One region of the Kitasatospora sp. NPDC057738 genome, then DNA from elsewhere that is predicted to be linked to it. Evidence: riboswitches for the same ligand, from Rfam matches in the RefSeq annotation. Region 1 holds a riboswitch; each other region holds the start of a gene.
What was found. Region 1 has a riboswitch for cobalamin ahead of ACFVGO_RS12085 (FecCD family ABC transporter permease). Riboswitches for the same ligand answer to the same signal wherever they lie in the genome.
Positions count from the first base shown of each region.

Region 1 (4,171 bases):
TCCGACTCCGCGCGGGCCGCAGCGCTCGCCGACGAGTCCGACCTGCCCCGGCTGCGGGCGGTGCGGACCCGGCTGCGCGGGGTCTTCGAGGCCGCCGCGGAGGGGGACGAGATCCGCGGCGTCGACCTGCTGAACAGCCTGCTGATGGAGTACCCGGTCAGCCCGCTGGTCTCCGGGCACGACTACCTGGACGACGCCGGACGACCGCGCTGGCACCTGCACCTGGCCGACAACTCCCCCACCGCCACCGCGCACTTCACCGCGGTCGCCTGCATGGGCCTGGCCGTCCACCTGACCGAGCTGGGCGCCGACCGGCTCGGCATCTGCCAGGCCGCGCCCTGCCGCAACGCCTACCTGGACACCTCGACCAACCGCTCCCGCCGCTACTGCTCGGACCGCTGCGCTACCCGCGCCAACGTGGCCGCCTACCGGGCCCGCAAGCGCCAGGAGGCGGAGGCGGCGGCCCGGGGCGGGTCCTAGACGTCCTCCACCCAGGCACCGAGCCGGCGGGCGAGGCCCGGCACCCGGGCCAGCCGCGGGGTGAGCAGCAGCCGCTCCAGCCGGCGCCCCGGCGCCAGCCAGACCGGGCTCGGGCGCAGCCGCAGCAGCACCCGGCCGAGCACCAGCTCGTCCGGCACGGCGCCGTAGCTGCGGCTGTCGCTGTCCACCGGGCGGTTGTCGGAGAGCAGCCACCAGCCCGTGGCCCGGCGCTCGGCGGCCCGCTTCACCACCAGCAGGTCCTGCTGGAAGGGGTGCCGGAAGACCACCACCGCGCCCGGCCGGATCGGCGCGCCGTAGCGGACCAGCAGTTGGTCGCCCTCGCGCAGGGTCGGGGCCATCGACGGCCCCGCCACGTCGACCAGTCCGAACGGCAGCGCGCCGCCCCGGTCCGGCCCCCCGGCCCCGGCGTCCTGCGGTCGCGTGCTCCGCGCCACGACTCCTCCTCCTGCTCCGCCCGCCCCCAGTCTGCCGTACGGACCGTCACCGGTCCGATGTCCGGATTACCCCGGTTCCTGGTCCGTCTTTTGCCCTAGGCCCGCCGCCCGATCGCGAAACGGCGAGGCCGGAAGGGTAATCTCGGGCGCGGGAAGACGATCTAAGGAAGGACTCCCATGTTCTCTCGTCTGTTTGCACCTCGCGCCACCGCCCACGCCCACTGCGACCTGCCCTGCGGCGTGTACGACCCGGCGCAGGCCAAGCTGGAGGCCGAGTCGGTCAAGGCCACCCAGGAGAAGTACCAGGCCAACGAGGACCCGCACTTCCGCGCCCGCGCCATCATCATCAAGGAGCAGCGCGCCGAGGCCGTCAAGCACCACATCTCGGTGCTGTGGAGCGACTACTTCAAGGCCCCGCACTTCGAGAAGTACCCGCAGCTGCACCAGCTGATCAACGACACCCTGAAGGCCGCCTCGGCCGCCAAGGCGTCCACCGACCCGGCCACCGGCCAGGCCCTGCTGGACCTGATCGCCGAGGTCGACAAGATCTTCTGGGAGACCAAGCAGGCCTGAGCCTGACGCGTCGCCACCCGACCGCCCCCGTCCGCACCGCCGGACGGGGGCGGTCGCGCGTTCCCGGCCCGCCCAGGGCCGGTAAGGGTTGCCTGCCCTGAGTGGCTGTTATGCTGCCAGGGCGTCCGAGGGGGAAGTCCGGTGTGAATCCGGCGCTGACCCGCAACGGTGAGCACGGCCCGTACCAGCCCGTACGGCCCGCGCCAGCCCGATCGCCCCCGGCCGCTGAACTCCCGACAACTCGCCGCGGACTGCGAGGGGAACGGCGCCCAGGCACGCCTTCGGCCGGCGCCCGCCCCGGCGCACCCGCGGCCCGAGGCAAGGCGCACCCGTGGACCGTGCAGTCGTGGACCGTGCAGTCGGCCCGCCCACCCGTCGAATACCCGTCGTCCCGCTCGCCGCCGGCCTCGTCGCCGCCCTGCTGCTGTCGCTGCTCTGCGGGGTCGCCCTCGGCTCCTCCGGACTCGGCCTGCCCCGGGTGCTGCGGCTGCTGGGCGCCGGGCTGACCGGCGGACGGCTGGACGCGGACGAGGCGGCCGCGTACGCGATCGTCTGGGAGATCCGGCTGCCGCGCACCGTGCTGGCCGCCGTCGTCGGCGCCGGACTCGCCGCCTGCGGGGTCGCCGTCCAGGCCCTGGTGCGCAACGCGCTGGCCGACCCCTTCGTGCTCGGCATCTCCTCCGGCGCGGCCGTCGGCGCCAACGCCGTCCTGCTCTTCGGCGCCTTCGCCTCGCTCGGGGTGTGGGCGATCTCCGCCTCCGCCTTCGGCTCCGCGCTGGCCGCCATGACGCTCGTCTACCTCGCCGCCCGCACCGCGTACGGACTCACCCCGCTGCGCCTGGTGCTCACCGGCACCGCGCTGTCCTACGGCTTCTCCGCCGCCACCACCCTGATGGTCTTCGCCGCCGACCGCGGCGAGGCCGCCCGGGACGCCATGATGTGGCTGCTCGGCAGCCTCGGCGGCGCCACCTGGGGCAAGGTGCCGATCGCCGCCGTCACGGTGGTGGCCGGCCTCGCGTACCTGGCCTGCGCCGCCGGACGGCTGGACGCGCTCGCCATGGGCGACGAGACCTCCGCCTCGCTCGGCGTGGACCCGGACCGGCTGCGCCGCGAGCTGTTCGTGGTGACCGCCGCCGTCACCGGCACCGTGGTCGCGGTCAGCGGGGCGATCGGCTTCGTCGGGCTGCTGATGCCGCACCTGGCGCGGATGCTGGTCGGCGCCGGGCACCGCCGGGTGCTGGTGATCGCGCCGCTCGCCGGGGCACTGCTGCTGGTCTGGGTGGACATCGCCTCGCGCACCCTGCTGGCACCCGCCGAACTGCCCGTCGGGGTGTTCACCGCGGTGCTCGGCGTGCCCGCCTTCCTGCTGATGATGCGCCGCCGCGGCCAGGCCCTCGGAGGAACCCGGTGACCGACGTGACCACGGCGACCGACCCGACCGGCCCGGCCGCGCCCGACCCGGCGCGGGCCCAGGACCTCGCCGTCGACGCCGTCTCGGTGGAGCTGGCCGGCACCCGGCTGGTCCACGAGGTGAACCTGGCGGCCGCCGCCGGGCAGGTGGTCGGGCTGGTCGGCCCGAACGGCAGCGGCAAGTCGACCCTGCTGCGCTGCGTCTACCGGGTGCTGAAGCCGGCCGGCGGCGTGGTCCGGCTGGCCGGCGACGACCTGCACGCCCTGAGCGCCCGCGACACGGCCCGCCGGGTGGCCGCGCTGACCCAGGAGCACTCCGCCGAGTTCGACTTCACCGTCGCCGAGGTGGTCGCCATGGGCCGGCTGCCGCACCGCCGCGGCTTCGGCTCCCCGGCCGACGGGGACGCGGAGCGCTGCGCCGGGGCGCTGCGCAAGGTCCGGGCCGGGCACCTCGCCGAGCGCGGCTTCCTGAGCCTGTCCGGGGGCGAGAAGCAGCGGGTGCTGTTCGCCCGCGCGCTGGTCCAGGAACCGCGCCTGCTGGTGCTGGACGAACCCACCAACCACCTCGACATCGCCCACCAGTTGGAGGTGCTGGCGCTCGCCCGCGAGGCCGGCCCGACGGTGCTCACCGCGCTGCACGACCTCAACCTGGCGGCCGGCCACTGCGACCTGGTCTACGTGCTGCGGGCCGGGCGGATCGTCGCCTCCGGCCCGCCCCACGAGGTGCTCCGCCCCGCCCTGCTGGCCGAGGTGTTCGGCGTCCGCGCCACCCCGGTGCGGCACCCGGAGACCGGCGCCCTCCAGCTGCTGTTCGACCGGCTCGCCCCCTCCTCCTGACCCGTCCCGCCTGCCCAGAGGAACCACCTTGCGCACCAAGGCCGTTGCCACCGCCGCCCTGCTCGTCCTCGGACTCACCGCCTGCGGCGCCGAGATCGCCCCGAAGGAGGCCGCCACCGCCTCCGCCCACTACCCGGTGACGGTGGACAACTGCGGGCAGAAGCTCACCTTCGCGCAGAAGCCCGCCCGGGTGGTGACCAACGACGTCAACATCACCGAGCTGATGCTCTCCCTCGGCCTCGCCGACCGGATGGCCGGCTACGTGATGCCCGACGACAAGGGCCGGATCGACAAGGTGGCCTGGAAGGACGGCTACCAGCAGACCACCTGGCTCTCCAAGAAGGTGCTCACCAAGGAGATCGCCCTCGACGCCCGGGCCGACCTGGTCCTCGCCGGCTGGCACTACGGCTTCGACG
Region 1 is NZ_JBHVJT010000017.1:106,412-110,582, reverse strand. It holds gene ACFVGO_RS12100 (CGNR zinc finger domain-containing protein) at 1-480, shown strand, start outside; gene sodX (nickel-type superoxide dismutase maturation protease) at 477-839, opposite strand; gene sodN (superoxide dismutase, Ni) at 1,113-1,508, shown strand; cobalamin riboswitch at 1,597-1,747, shown strand; gene ACFVGO_RS12085 (FecCD family ABC transporter permease) at 1,855-2,919, shown strand; gene ACFVGO_RS12080 (ABC transporter ATP-binding protein) at 3,006-3,755, shown strand; gene ACFVGO_RS12075 (ABC transporter substrate-binding protein) at 3,784-4,171, shown strand, end outside.

Region 2 (4,171 bases), on a different contig from region 1:
AGGTCGTGCCCCAGACCGGGCCCACCCGGCAGCCGTCCAGACTCCGTCCCCGGCCGTCGGAGACGAACGGGTCCCCGCCCTCGACGGTGACCACCCCGTGGTGGATCTCGTAGCCCTCCACCCGCTGCCCGAACGCCTCGCCGACCGGCCGCGCCAGCACCTTCTCGGCGCCGAACCGCACCTGCGTCGGCAGCAGGCCGAGGCCCTCGACGGCCCCCGCCTTCGACTCGACCTCGTCCACGATCGAGCGCGCCAGCATCTGGTAGCCGCCGCAGACCCCGAGGACCGGCAGCCCGGCCGCCGCCCGCGCCCGCAGCGCCGGCTCCAGGCCGCGCTCGCGCAGCCAGGCGAGGTCGGCGACGGTGGCCCGGGTCCCGGGCAGCACCACCAGGTCGGCGTCGGCCAGCTCCTCCGGGCGGGTCGCCCAGCGCACCAGCACGCCCGGCTCCTGCGCGAGCGCGTCCATGTCGGTGAAGTTGGACAGCCGCGGGAAGCGCACCACGGCCACCCGCAGCACGTCCGCGCCGTACGGCCCGGGCCCGTCCGCCCGGTCCACCACCGTCGACAGGTCCAGCGAGTCCTCGGCGTCCAGCCAGAGCCCGGGCAGCATCGGCAGCGTGCCCAGCACCGGACGGCCGGTCAGCCCGTGCAGCATCTCCAGCCCGGGCGCGAGCAGCCGCGCGTCACCGCGGAACTTGTTGACGAACCAGCCGGCCACGTGCCGCTGGTCCTCCGCCGACAGCAGCGCCAGCGTCCCGTACATCGCCGCGAAGACCCCGCCGCGGTCGATGTCCCCGACCACCACCACCGGCAGGGCGGCGGCCGTCGCCAGGCCCATGTTGGCGATGTCGCGGTCGCGCAGGTTGATCTCGGCGGGCGAGCCCGCGCCCTCGCAGACCACCACGTCGTAGCGGCCGCGCAGGTCCGCCAGGCACTCCAGGGCACGCTCCAGCAGGACGGGCTTGCGCTCGCGGTAGTCCAGCGCGCCCACCTCCGCCACCGGCCTGCCGAGCAGCACCACCTGGCTGCGGCCGTCCGCGCCCGGCTTGAGCAGCACCGGGTTCATCGCCGCCTCCGGCTCCACCCGGGCGGCCTGCGCCTGCATCGCCTGGGCGCGGCCGATCTCGGCGCCGTCGGCGGTGACGAAGGAATTGAGCGACATGTTCTGCGCCTTGAACGGCGCGACCCGCACGCCCTGGCGGACGAGCCAACGGCAGATCCCGGCCGTCACCACGCTCTTGCCCGCGTCCGAGGTCGTCCCCGCGACCAGCAGCGCCTTGCTCATGCCCGTCCCCTCTTCCTCAGCAGCATCCGCAGCAGGACGTGCCCCGCGACCGTCGTACCCAGCGCCAGTGCGCCCACCCGCCGGGAGAGCGCACAGGCGCGCTCGATGTCGTCCACCGTCACCGGCCGCAGCTCCGCACCCAGCACGGGCCGGTGCTCCACCCGCTCGCCGTACCGCAGCGCCCCGCCCAGCCGTACGCCCACCGCGCCGGCGAACGCCGCCTCGGCCTGGCCCGCGTTCGGGCTCGGGTGCGCGGAGCCGTCGCGCCGCCAGACCCGCCAGGCCGTACGGGGCTCGGGCGCGGCGGCCACCGTCAGCAGCGCCGTCAGCCGGGCGCCCGGCCAGCCCGCCAGGTCGTCCAGCCGGGCCGAGGCCCAGCCGAACCGGGCGTGGCGCGGCGAGCGGTGACCCACCATCGCGTCCAGGGTGTTCACGGCGCGGAAGGCCAGCAGGCCGGGCGTGCCGGCCAGGGCGCCCCAGGTCAGCGCGTTCACCACGGCGTCGGCGGTGTTCTCGGCCACCGACTCGACCACCGCCCGGGCGATCTGCTGCCCGTCCAGCGCGCTCGGGTCCCGCCCGCACAGGTGCGGCAGCCGCTCCCGGGCGGCCGCGAGGTCGCCCGCGGCCAGCGAGCGGCCGATGGTGCGCGCCTCCCGGGTCAGCGAGGTGCCGCCGAGCACCGTCCAGGTCGCGGCCGCCGCCAGCACCGCCCGGCCCAGCGGACGCCGGCCCACCGTACGGTCCAGGGCGAGCGCGCCCGCCACGACCGCGCCCACGCACAGCGCCGTGTACCCGGCCCCCGCGCCGCGGTCGTCGCGCCACAGCCGACGCTCCAGCCGGGTCGCGGCGCTGCCGAAGACGGCCACCGGATGGCCCCGGCGGGGGTCGGCGAAGCGGGCGTCGGCGACATGGCCCGCGACGGCGCCGAGCGCGAACGCGGCTGCGCGGGCCAGCGGGCGCGGCGAGGAGGAGGGCCCGAGCGGGGTCATCGGGGGCACGGCGGAAGGCAGCTCGGAGTCCGGTGGGGCGGGGCAGCCTGCATCGCGTGCGTGTCCTCACTCAGGGTCCGCGCCCTGGATCGACGTGACGGGGGCGAGAGTCTCCTGGCTTCCGGGTCGAACGCACCCCCGGAGCCTTCCAGCGGCCGTCGACGGCCGCCGTGGCGATGTTCCGAGCGTGCTCCCCGGTGACAGTGGCGGGACCGCGCCGGAATTCCACCGGCTTCCTCTCCATGCCTCCGTTTGGCCCCAGGATCCCATCACGGGCCCGAACCGGGAGTCAACCGAGGTCACGGAGGGGTTGGTCACACGCGGACGCCGCCGACGCGCCGGGGGATCGCCGGCGCGGGGCCGCCCTCCACCGGGAACACCACGTCCCCTCCCACCGGGGCACCGCCGGCTCCGCCGCCCCGCCCTCACCACCGACACCCCTGCCGCCCGCTCCCGGCACCTCCTCGGCGCCGCCGGGCCGCCGCCCGGGTGACCCGGACGGCCCAGCCCGGTGGCCGGGCGGACGGAGCGCCGGTGAACTGGTGCCCGAACACCGTCCGGTCCGTGAGCAACAGAGCGGGGAGCGAAATGCGTTGGGGAACCGCCGCCGTCGTGGCGGCCGCCGCGGTCGGGGCCGCCGTGCTGGTGATCGGCCGTCGGGCCTCCGAGCGGACGGTCCGTCCGGTGGCCGCCGTCCCGAAGTCCGGGCCGGTCCTGGTCCGCGGCCTCGCCCCCGGCCGCGTCACCTTCACCCGCGGCCCCGAGAGCCTGCGCCCCGGCCGCTGGGCGGTCGAGTGGGCGGACGGCGGGCACGCGGTCGTCGAGGAGGTCCTGCACAGCGACGAGCGGGGCGTCACCCGCCGGCTGCTCCGCGCCGACCGGGGCACGCTCACCCCCGGCACCGAGGTCCGCTTCACCCCCCGGGTCCACCTCGGCGACCCCACCGAGGCACTCGGCCTCCCCTTCACCGACACCACCGCCGACGGCGAGCTCGGCGCCCTTCCCGCCTGGCGGCTCGACGGCAAGCGCGGCACCTGGGTGATCCTGGTGCACGGCCCCGAGGCCGACCGCCAGCAGACCCTCCCGGTGCTCCCCGTCCTCGACCGGCTCGGCCTGCCCACCCTCGCCGTCACCTACCGCGGCGACCAGGGCGCCCCCGCCTCCCCGGACGGGCTCAGCCACTTCGGCGAGACCGAGTGGCGCGACATCGAGGCGGCGGTACGGCTGGCGCTCGACAGCGGCGCGGGCAAGGTGATCCTCTACGGCTGGTCGGTCGGCGCGACCACGGCCCTCCAGACCGCGGCCCGCACCGCGTGGCCGCACGCCGTCAGCGGCCTCATCCTCGACTCGCCGGTGCTCGACCTCCCGGTCTCCGCCCGCCGGGACGCCGCCCGGGCCGGGTTCCAGGGCGTCGCCGCCGAGCTCGGGGCCCTGGCCGCGGAGGGCCGCACCGGCGTCGACCTCGCCGACTTCGCCCGCATCGCCGACGGCACCGACCTGCGGGTGCCCACCCTTCTCCTGCACAGCCCCGAGGACCGGATCGCGCCCTTCGGCAGCGCCGAGAAGCTGGCCGCCGCCCGTCGCGACGTGGTCAGCCTCCAGGCCTTCCCCGGTGCCGACCACGCCGCCCTCTGGAACACCGCTCCCGACCGGTACACCGAACTGCTCCGCCGCTGGCTCACGCCGCTGCTGTAGGGCGCCGCCGGCGGGTCCTCGCCGGAACGTCTCCCGGACGTGCCGCGGTCGGTGCTCCGCTTCCGCCCCTGCGGATCGGAACGCGGCCCCACCGCCGAGGTCCGAGCCGGCCCGTTGGTTCGCCCCGTCGACCCGTCGCCCCGTCGACCCGTCGACCCGTCGACCCGATCCGTCCGATCCGTCCGACAGGGTCCGCGAGGCC
Region 2 is NZ_JBHVJT010000023.1:80,363-84,533, reverse strand. It holds gene ACFVGO_RS15430 (cobyric acid synthase) at 1-1,285, opposite strand, end outside; gene ACFVGO_RS15425 (cobalamin biosynthesis protein) at 1,282-2,274, opposite strand; cobalamin riboswitch at 2,382-2,514, opposite strand; gene ACFVGO_RS15420 (alpha/beta hydrolase) at 2,863-3,969, shown strand.
Region 2: it holds a riboswitch for cobalamin, as region 1 does, so the genes downstream of both, ACFVGO_RS15425 (cobalamin biosynthesis protein) here and ACFVGO_RS12085 (FecCD family ABC transporter permease) in region 1, are expected to answer to the same signal.

Region 3 (4,171 bases), on a different contig from region 1:
CGGCGGCAGTCCCGCGGCGGCCGTGCGTGCTCGGCTGCGGCGGTCGGCAGCGTACTGCTGCACGACCACCTCGTCCGGCGCCGGCGGGCACCTCACGCCCGACCCCTGTGCCCCGGCCTCCCTCGTCGGGGAGGCCGGGGCGTCGACGTGTACGGGCAGGCGGGTCAGGGAGCGGTGATGCCGGGTTGGGCGCCGGCGCCGAAGGACCAGCCCTCGACGTCGCCGGGGGCCGGGTTGTAGCTGCCCGCGCCGAGGCCGCTGTACGACCAGGGGCCGCCGTGCTGGGCGTGCCAGTACGACCAGTAGGCGCTGCCGGTGGGGTTGGTGCAGGTTGTCGGCAGGCTGTTGACGGTGCAGACGAAACCCGGGAAGCGCGGGTGGAAGGCGTAGCTGAATCCGGCGCCGGTCAGCGCGGCCAGGCCGCTGGCCGGGTCGCCGAGCGCACAGCCGGTCTGGATGCCGCCGCCGACAGCGGTGAAGTCGACCACGACCGTGACGCCGGTGGTCCCGCCGCAAGCGGCGGCCCGAGCCTGCGGGGCCTGGACGGCGGAGACGCCGAGCAGACCGGCGGTGAGGGCGGCGGCCGCGGCGATCGAGCCGAGCGTACGGCGGACCGGGCGCGCCGGAGTGAGGGTGTCGCTCATCGGTGAACTCCTCCTGGTTTCGGGCGTGTTCAGTACGCGGCCGGGGCCGGGCAGGCCAGGGTGGGCGCGTCCGGGCGGGCCCCGGCGGCGGAGAGCGTGGCGAGCGGGGTGCCGGCGAGGCCGAGGACGGCCTGCGCGGTGGCCCGGGCGCCGTTGCCCGCGTTGAAGCCGGAGGCGTCGTAGGCGACCGCACCGCGCACGGCAGGGTCGGCCGAGCAGCCCTGCTGGAACTTCACCAGCCGGCTCCAGCCCTTGAGGCCGGCGCCGAAGCGCCCGCCGGCCAGCAGCGCCTGGGTGGCGAGGCCGGTGGTGTTGGCGTTGGACGTGGTCGCCCCGGCGGCCGCGAACCCGCCGTCGGCGTTCTGGTGGGTGGTCAGCCAGCCGAGGCCCGCGTTCGCCTTGGCTGTGCGGCCGGTGGCGGCGAGGGCCTGGACGGCGAGCGCGGTGGCGTCCGGGTCGCCGGTGCAGGTCGCCTGGCCGAAGGAGACGGGGAAGCCGCCGTCCGCGCACTGGCTGTTGGCGAGGTAGTCCACGGCCGCCGCCGGGGCGTCACCGGGCGTGCGGTGCAGGGCGATCAGGGCCAGCGACTGGCCGAAGGCGTTGCTGTAGTCGCCCCACTGGGAGCGGTCCGAGAAGCGGCCCTCGGCGGTCTGGAGCGAGCGCAGCCGGGCCGGCAGATCGACGCCACCGAAGGACGCCGCGTTCCCGCCGCGCACCTCGACGGCGAGCAGCAGCTTGGCCGTCGCGCCCGCGTAGGCCTCGGTGGTGCCGTCGCCGAGGTAGCCGCCGATGACCTCGGGCTTCGCCAGCCAGGCGGTGGCCTTCGCGGCGGCCTCGTCGGAGCCGTGCGAGGCCGCGAAGGCCAGCACGGCGTCGATGGTCAGGCCCTGGTCGGGGTAGGCGGTGCCGTTGAACACGGACTCGAAGTGGTCACCGTCGACGAGCTGCCGGGCCAGCCAACCGCCGGCGGCGGCGTCGGGACGGACCGTCGGCGACGAGGTCGCGGCGGCGGGAGCGGCATGGGCGGTGGCCGCCGCCGGGAACAGGGTGGCGAGGGCGAGGACGGGTATCGCGAGCGGGCCGAGGGAGCGGCGAACGGCGGGCATGGGCTGCCTTTCCGGGCCCGCGCGCAGGGGCCCGGAAGGCGTCGGCGAGCGCCGAGGGGCCAGCGGGCTCCGGCCCGCAGACCACGACGGGAGGAGGGGTGACACACCTCCGCCGACGGGTACTCGGGCTCGCCGCCGACGCGGGGTCGGCGGCCTACCGTTGCGGGTCAGCGCCGGATTCGAACCGGACTTCCCCCATCGGCGGAGTCACAACATGACGGCCCATCATGGCGATGCCCCGAACAACGGGTCAAGAGACCCCGGGCCCGAATCCCCTGTTGAACAGTGGCCTCGTCATCACCGAGCCGAGGCCGACGAGGCCGGCCAGGCCGACGACCTGATCACCACCGACGACGGGGCCGTCCGGTTCGCAGTGAGGCTCGCCCTTGGTCCAGGCCTCATGACGCTTGAGCGGGGCGGGTGAGGGCGTGCCAGCCGCTGTAGCCCCCGAGGAGGTCGGAGACCTCGGCGTGACCGTGGTGGCGCAGCAGGCTGGCGGCGATGGAGGAGCGGTGGCCGCTGGCGCAGTGGACGACGAGGGGGCGGTCGGTGGGGATCTCGTCGAGGCGGCCCGGGAGTTCGGTCAGGGGGATGTGCACGGATCCTTCGATGGAGCCGGTTTCGCGCTCACCGCAGGTGCGCACGTCCAGGACGGTGGGGGGCTGCGCGTCGGTGAGGGCGGTACGGAGCTGGTCGGCGGTGAGGCGGCCGGCGGGGGCGACCTCGTCGGCGAGGGCGGGCAGGGCGTTGCCGGGGTTGCGCAGGTAACCGGCGATGCGGTCGAAGCCGATGCGGGCGAGGCGGGTGACGACCTCGCCCTCGCGGTCCTGCGGGGCGATGATCGCGATGCTGCTGTCGGGGGTGAGGACGGTGCCGGCCTGTTCGGCGAAGCGGCCGTCGACGGGGACGTTGATGGCGCCGCGGATGTGTCCCGCGCCGAAGTCCTGGGGGCTGCGGGCGTCGAGGACGACGGCGCCCGCGTTACGGGCCTCCTTGAAGCCCTCGGGGCACAGCGGGCGGGCTGCGTTCGCGGGATCGAGCAGCGGGCGGTCCTTCCGGTTGAGGGCGGCGTCGTGGCCGAAGTAGGCGGGGGCGGTGGACTGGCCGGCGGTGACGATGCGGACGAAGGTGTCCTGGTCCATGGGCCGGCAGGCGTAGTTGGTCAGTCGCTGCGCCCCGATGGTGGACTGGCGGTCGGCGGAGAGGTTCTTGCCGCAGGCCGAGCCGGCACCGTGGGCGGGGAAGACGAGGGTCTCGTCGGGCAGAGCGAGCAGCTTGCGGTGGACGCTGTCGTAGAGCATCGCGCCGAGTTCGGCGGCGGTGACGCCGGCCGAGGCGAGCAGGTCGGGGCGGCCGACATCGCCGATGAACAGCGCGTCGCCGGTGAGCACACCGTACGGGACGGTGTCGTCGGGCTGCTCGAAGACCAGGATGCTGATCGACTCGGGCGTGTGGCCGGGGGTTTCGAGGACCTGGACGGTGACGTCGCCGAGTTCGATCCGCTCACCGTCGGTGAGCTTGCGGATGGGGTACTCGGTCTCGGCGCGGTGACCGTAGCCGATCCAGGCGCCGGTGCGGGCGGCGAGTTCGAGGTGGCCGGCCAGGAAGTCGGCGTGGAAGTGGGTGTTGATGACGCCGACGACGGTCAGGCCACGCGACATGGCGTCGGCGAGGTACTCGTCGACGTCCCGGCGGGGGTCGACGATCACGGCCCGGCCGGTGCGTTCGTCGGCGATCAGGTAGGAGGCCTGGGAGAGGCAGTCGAGGTAGTACTGGCTGAAGATCACGGGGTTGTCTCCTCCGGGTCGGGCCTCGGCCTTCTCCTGGTCGGCGAAGCCGGATTCCTGGGCGCCACAGCGCCATCGTGATACCCCCCTCGGTATATTTGCGAGCATACGGCTTCGGGAGCCGATACGGGCGGGGGTATGTCCGAACGATTTCGATAATACCCCCGGGGGTACTATGGTGAAGCCATCGAGGGGGCCGGCCACCGCCGCCGAGCCGATACGGGCGGGGCCGAGGACGCACCGGCCACGCCGCCGTACCGGGCCACCGGGCCCGTACGGACGCCCGCGCCGCCCCCGACCTGCCGGACCACTGCGGTCCGGTCTGCACCACTGGAGACACCGCATGCCTTTGCTGCCGCGCGCCCACGGGTCCGCTCCCCACGAACACCGCGCCCACGGACACCGCACCCCCGGGCGGACCACCCCCGCCGAGGCCCACGAACTCGCCCGCACCGGCGCCGCCGTGCTGCTCGACGTCCGGGAGGCCGCCGAGTACGCCGCCGGGCACGCCCCCGGCGCGCTGCACCAGCCGCTGATCGGCCTGGTCGCCGGTGTCCCGCTGCCGCCCGCGGCGGCCGGCCGGACCGCGCTGGCGATCTGCCGCTCCGGCCACCGCTCCCAGCGCGCCGCGGAG
Region 3 is NZ_JBHVJT010000057.1:11,676-15,846, forward strand. It holds gene ACFVGO_RS27430 (flagellar hook-length control protein FliK) at 165-644, opposite strand; gene ACFVGO_RS27435 (prenyltransferase/squalene oxidase repeat-containing protein) at 674-1,750, opposite strand; cobalamin riboswitch at 1,847-1,968, opposite strand; gene ACFVGO_RS27440 (rhodanese-like domain-containing protein) at 2,149-3,537, opposite strand; gene ACFVGO_RS27445 (rhodanese-like domain-containing protein) at 3,881-4,171, shown strand, end outside.
Region 3: it holds a riboswitch for cobalamin, as region 1 does, so the genes downstream of both, ACFVGO_RS27435 (prenyltransferase/squalene oxidase repeat-containing protein) here and ACFVGO_RS12085 (FecCD family ABC transporter permease) in region 1, are expected to answer to the same signal.

Region 4 (4,171 bases), on a different contig from region 1:
CACCTGCCGGGCGGTGTCGGCGAGCGGCTGGTCGTCGCGGACGAAGGACCAGGCGAGCATGGTGACCGGGCCGGTGAGCATGCCCTTGACCGGGCGGTCGGTCAGGCCCTGCGCGTAGCCGAACCAGTCGGTGGTCATCGGGTGCGGACGGGAGATGTCCCCGGCCAGCACCGGCGGGCGCACGTACCGGGTGCCGTACGACTGGACCCAGCCGTGCCGGGTGGCGAGGTAGCCGGTGAGCTGCTCGGCGAAGTACTGGACCATGTCGTTGCGCTCGGGCTCGCCGTGCACCAGGACGTCCAGCCCGGCCTTCTCCTGGTAGGCGACGACCTCGCGGACCTCCGCCTCCATCCGCTCCCGGTAGGCCGGGGCGTCGATCCGACCCGCCGTCAGATCGGCGCGGGCGGTGCGCAGTTCGGCGGTCTGGGGAAAGGAGCCGATGGTGGTGGTCGGCAGCAGCGGCAGCCCGAGCCGGGCGCGCTGGGCCTCGGCCCGCTGCGGGTACGCCTGGGCGCGCCGGGTGTCGTCGGCGGTGACGGCGGCGGCGCGGGCGCGCACCGCCGGGTCGCGGGTGATCGGGGAGTTGGCGCGGGAGGCGAGGTCGGCGCGGTTGGCGGCGAGCTCGGCGGTGATCGCGCCGGTGCCCTCGCGCAGGCCCCGGGCGAGCAGTGCCGCCTCGCCGGCCTTCTGTCGGGCGAAGGCCAGCCAGCGGGCGATCTGCGGGTCGATGTCGCGCTCCGCGGCGGCGTCGATCGGCACGTGCAGCAGCGAGCAGGACGGCGCCACGTCGACGGTGCCGGCGAGGCCGAGCAGGGTCGCCAGGGTCGCCAGTGACTTCTCCAGGTCGTTGATCCAGATGTTGCGCCCGTCGATCACCCCCGCCACCAGCCGCTTGCCGGGCAGGCCGCCGGCGGCGGCGAGGTCCTCCAGGTTGGTGGCGGCCGGGCCGGTGAAGTCCAGCGCCAGGCCCTCGACCGGGGCCTTGGCCAGCACCGGCAGCGCCTCGCCGAGCCGGTCGAAGTAGCTCGCGACCAGCAGCTTGGGCCGCTCGGTGAGACCGCCCAGCTCGCGGTAGGCGCGGGCGGCCGCGTTGAGCTCGGCCGGGGTGCGGTCCTGCACCAGCGCGGGCTCGTCCAGCTGCACCCACGCGGCGCCGGCGGCACGCAACTCCGCCAGCAGCCGGGCGTAGACGGGCAGCAGCCGGTCCAGCAGGGTGATCGGCTGGAAGTCGGCGGCCACCCCGGGCGCCGGCTTGGCGAGCAGCAGGTAGCTGACCGGCCCGACCAGCACCGGCCGGGCGGCGTGGCCGAGCAGCAGCGCCTCGCGCAGCTCGCCGACCACCTTGGCCGGGTTCGCGGCGAACACCGTGTCCGGGCCCAACTCAGGTACCAGGTAGTGGTAGTTGGTGTCGAACCACTTGGTCATCTCCAACGGGGCGACGTCCTGGTTGCCGCGCGCCATCGCGAAGTACCCGGCCAGCGGGTCGGCGTCGACCGCCTCCCGGTGCCGCGGCGGGATCGCGCCGACCGCCACCGTGGTGTCCAGCACGTGGTCGTAGAGCGAGAAGTCGCCGGTCGGCACCTCCGCGACCCCCGCCTCGACGAGCTGCGCCCAGTTCGTCCGACGCAGGTCGGCGGCGGTCGCCAGCAGCGCCTCGGCCGCGACCGCGCCCCTCCAGTACCCCTCGATCGCCTTCTTCAATTCACGGCCCCGGCCCTGACGGGGGTATCCGTGGGCGGTGGCGACGCTCGCCGCGGCTGCGGACTTCGTGGTCAAGGGACTCTCCTTCGCGAGTCTGGATCCTCAAGTGCCCGGTGACGGCACGAGGACGCGAAGGGATGACGGACCGGACGGACGACCGCACCCGTGCGCGGCTCCGCCCGATATGGTCGCCGACCCGCCCACGAGGTCACCGGATGGCCGCGCGCGAACGCTCGCGCACGGGCAGTGGCAGGTCTTCGGACTCGCGGGCACACCCACCTCGGCCGAAACCGGGGCGGACACCTACTGGCCGTCGCTTCCCAGACCCGTCCCGGGTCCAGTGCGTATGACGGCGGTCGTTCCCACTCACCGCTGCGGGGCAGTCCCGGATTCCCACCGGGTTCCCTCTTGCGACGCGCCTGCCTGGCGGACAGGGCGAACCAGCTGCACCGCCAGCTTAGGGGCAAACCGTCGGCGTCGAGGCGGAAATCTCGCAAGGCGTCCGCGTGGTGAGACGCGGGCTCCGCGCCCGGCCCCGGGCGGCGCACCCGGGGGCGAACGGCAGAATGGCTCCCATGCGGCACATCTTCGTCATCGGCATCGGCGCGGGCGACCCCGACCACCTCACCCTGCAGGCGGTCAAGGCGATCGGTCGCACCGACGTCTTCTTCATCCTCGACAAGAGCGAGGAACGGCAGGACCTGATCGCGCTGCGTCGCCGGATGCTGGCCGACCACGGACGGCCCGGGCACCGCGTGGTCGCGGCGCCGGACGCCGAACGGGACCGCGCCACCCCCGCGTACGCGGCCGCCGTGGACGACTGGCGCGTCCGCCGCGCCGATCTGGTCGAACGGCTGGTCGCCGAGCACCTCGGCCCGGGCGAGAACGGCGCCTTCCTGGTCTGGGGCGACCCCGCCCTCTACGACAGCGTCATCGCCGTGGTGGACGACGTGTCGAACCGGGGCGGCGTGCCCTTCGCGTACGAGGTGGTCCCGGGCATCAGCAGCGTCTCCGCGCTCGCCGCCCGGCACCGCACCACATTGACCCGGGTCGGGCGGCCGGTGCAGATCACCACCGGCCGCCGCCTCGCCGAGGGTTTCCCCGAGGGGGTGGACGACGTGGTGGTGATGCTCGACGGCCGGGCCGCCTTCGCCGGGATCGACCCCGAGGGGCTGGAGATCCACTACGGCGCCTACCTCGGCACCCCCGACGAGGTGCTCGTCTCCGGTCCGCTCGCCGAGGCCGCCCCGCGCATCCGCGAGCTGCGTGAGCGGGCCCGGGAGCGCAAGGGCTGGATCATGGACACCTACCTGCTGCGACGCTCGGACGGCTGACCCGACGCCTGCCGGAAGTCCGACGGCCGGCCGGCACGCCCGGCGCCCGGCGATCCGGGCGTCGCCGACGGCGATGGCGATGGCGATGGCGGAACAGTTCCCGAACAGCCCGCACGATCGGCGTGCGGGCCTGCGGAGAACGGAGACTGACGGACCGTCAAGGGCAGTGGGTCCCGGCGGTCGGCAACACGGCAGCACGGCGGAACGGCGGAACGGCGGAACGGCGGAACGGCGGAACGGCGGAACGGCGGAACGGCGGAACGGCGGAACGGCGGAACGGCGGAACGGCGGAACGGGAACAGCGGCCCGGACTCATGCGTGCCCGTCTCCGTCCTCGCGGAGAACACGGACCACCCGCGACCGGTGTCCCGACTCCCGGATCCACGCCCGCCGCGTCGGGCGGCAGCCCTCAGTCCAGGAGCTTCGCCACCACCCGGTCGAGCGCGCGGAGGTCCTCCGGCGGCAGCGCGAGCAGCGCGTCCGGCGGCGTGGCGAGGATCCCGGTGGCGAGCGCGGCCTTGGCCTCGCCCTCCTCGGTGAGGTGGACCAGCTTGGAGCGCCGGTCCGCCGGGTTGGTGATGCGCTCGGCGAGCCCGCGCCGCACCAGGTCGTCCACGATGACGCTGGTGTACGGCGGGTCGGCGGTCAGCCGCTCGGCCAGCTCCCGCAGGGTGATCGGGCCGGCGGCGAGCCGGCGCAGCGCCCGGACCCGGCTGAAGCTCATGCCGAGGGCTTCGGCGACGGTCCTGCGGCGGTCGTGGCGCTCCAGCACGAGCGCGTACATCCCCTGCCAGACCCGGGCCGCCGTCGCGGCGTCCGTCCCGCTCCCCTCCGGGTGCCCACCGGTGTCGAGGCGCTCCATCAGGCGTCCACCGTCTCCTTCGTCTCCGTGCTTCCCTCGGCCGCCTCCTCGGCGGCGAGCCGCCGCGCCGTGCGCTCGGCCGTCGCCCGGGCCCAGCGGCCGGAAGTGAGCGTACCGGTGACCAGCACGGCGGCGCCGCAGCCGGCGATGATCCACCATGCCGTCCGGGCCGCCCCGGTGAAGGCCGCCGGGTCCGCGAGGGCGCTGCCGGCCATCAGCGCGCCGGTGACCGCGACGCCCAGGGACTGGCCGACCTGTCGGCTGGTGGAGGCCA
Region 4 is NZ_JBHVJT010000005.1:124,206-128,376, forward strand. It holds gene metE (5-methyltetrahydropteroyltriglutamate--homocysteine S-methyltransferase) at 1-1,776, opposite strand, end outside; cobalamin riboswitch at 1,932-2,161, opposite strand; gene cobF (precorrin-6A synthase (deacetylating)) at 2,277-3,035, shown strand; gene ACFVGO_RS04505 (MarR family transcriptional regulator) at 3,445-3,897, opposite strand; gene ACFVGO_RS04510 (MFS transporter) at 3,897-4,171, opposite strand, start outside.
Region 4: it holds a riboswitch for cobalamin, as region 1 does, so the genes downstream of both, metE (5-methyltetrahydropteroyltriglutamate--homocysteine S-methyltransferase) here and ACFVGO_RS12085 (FecCD family ABC transporter permease) in region 1, are expected to answer to the same signal.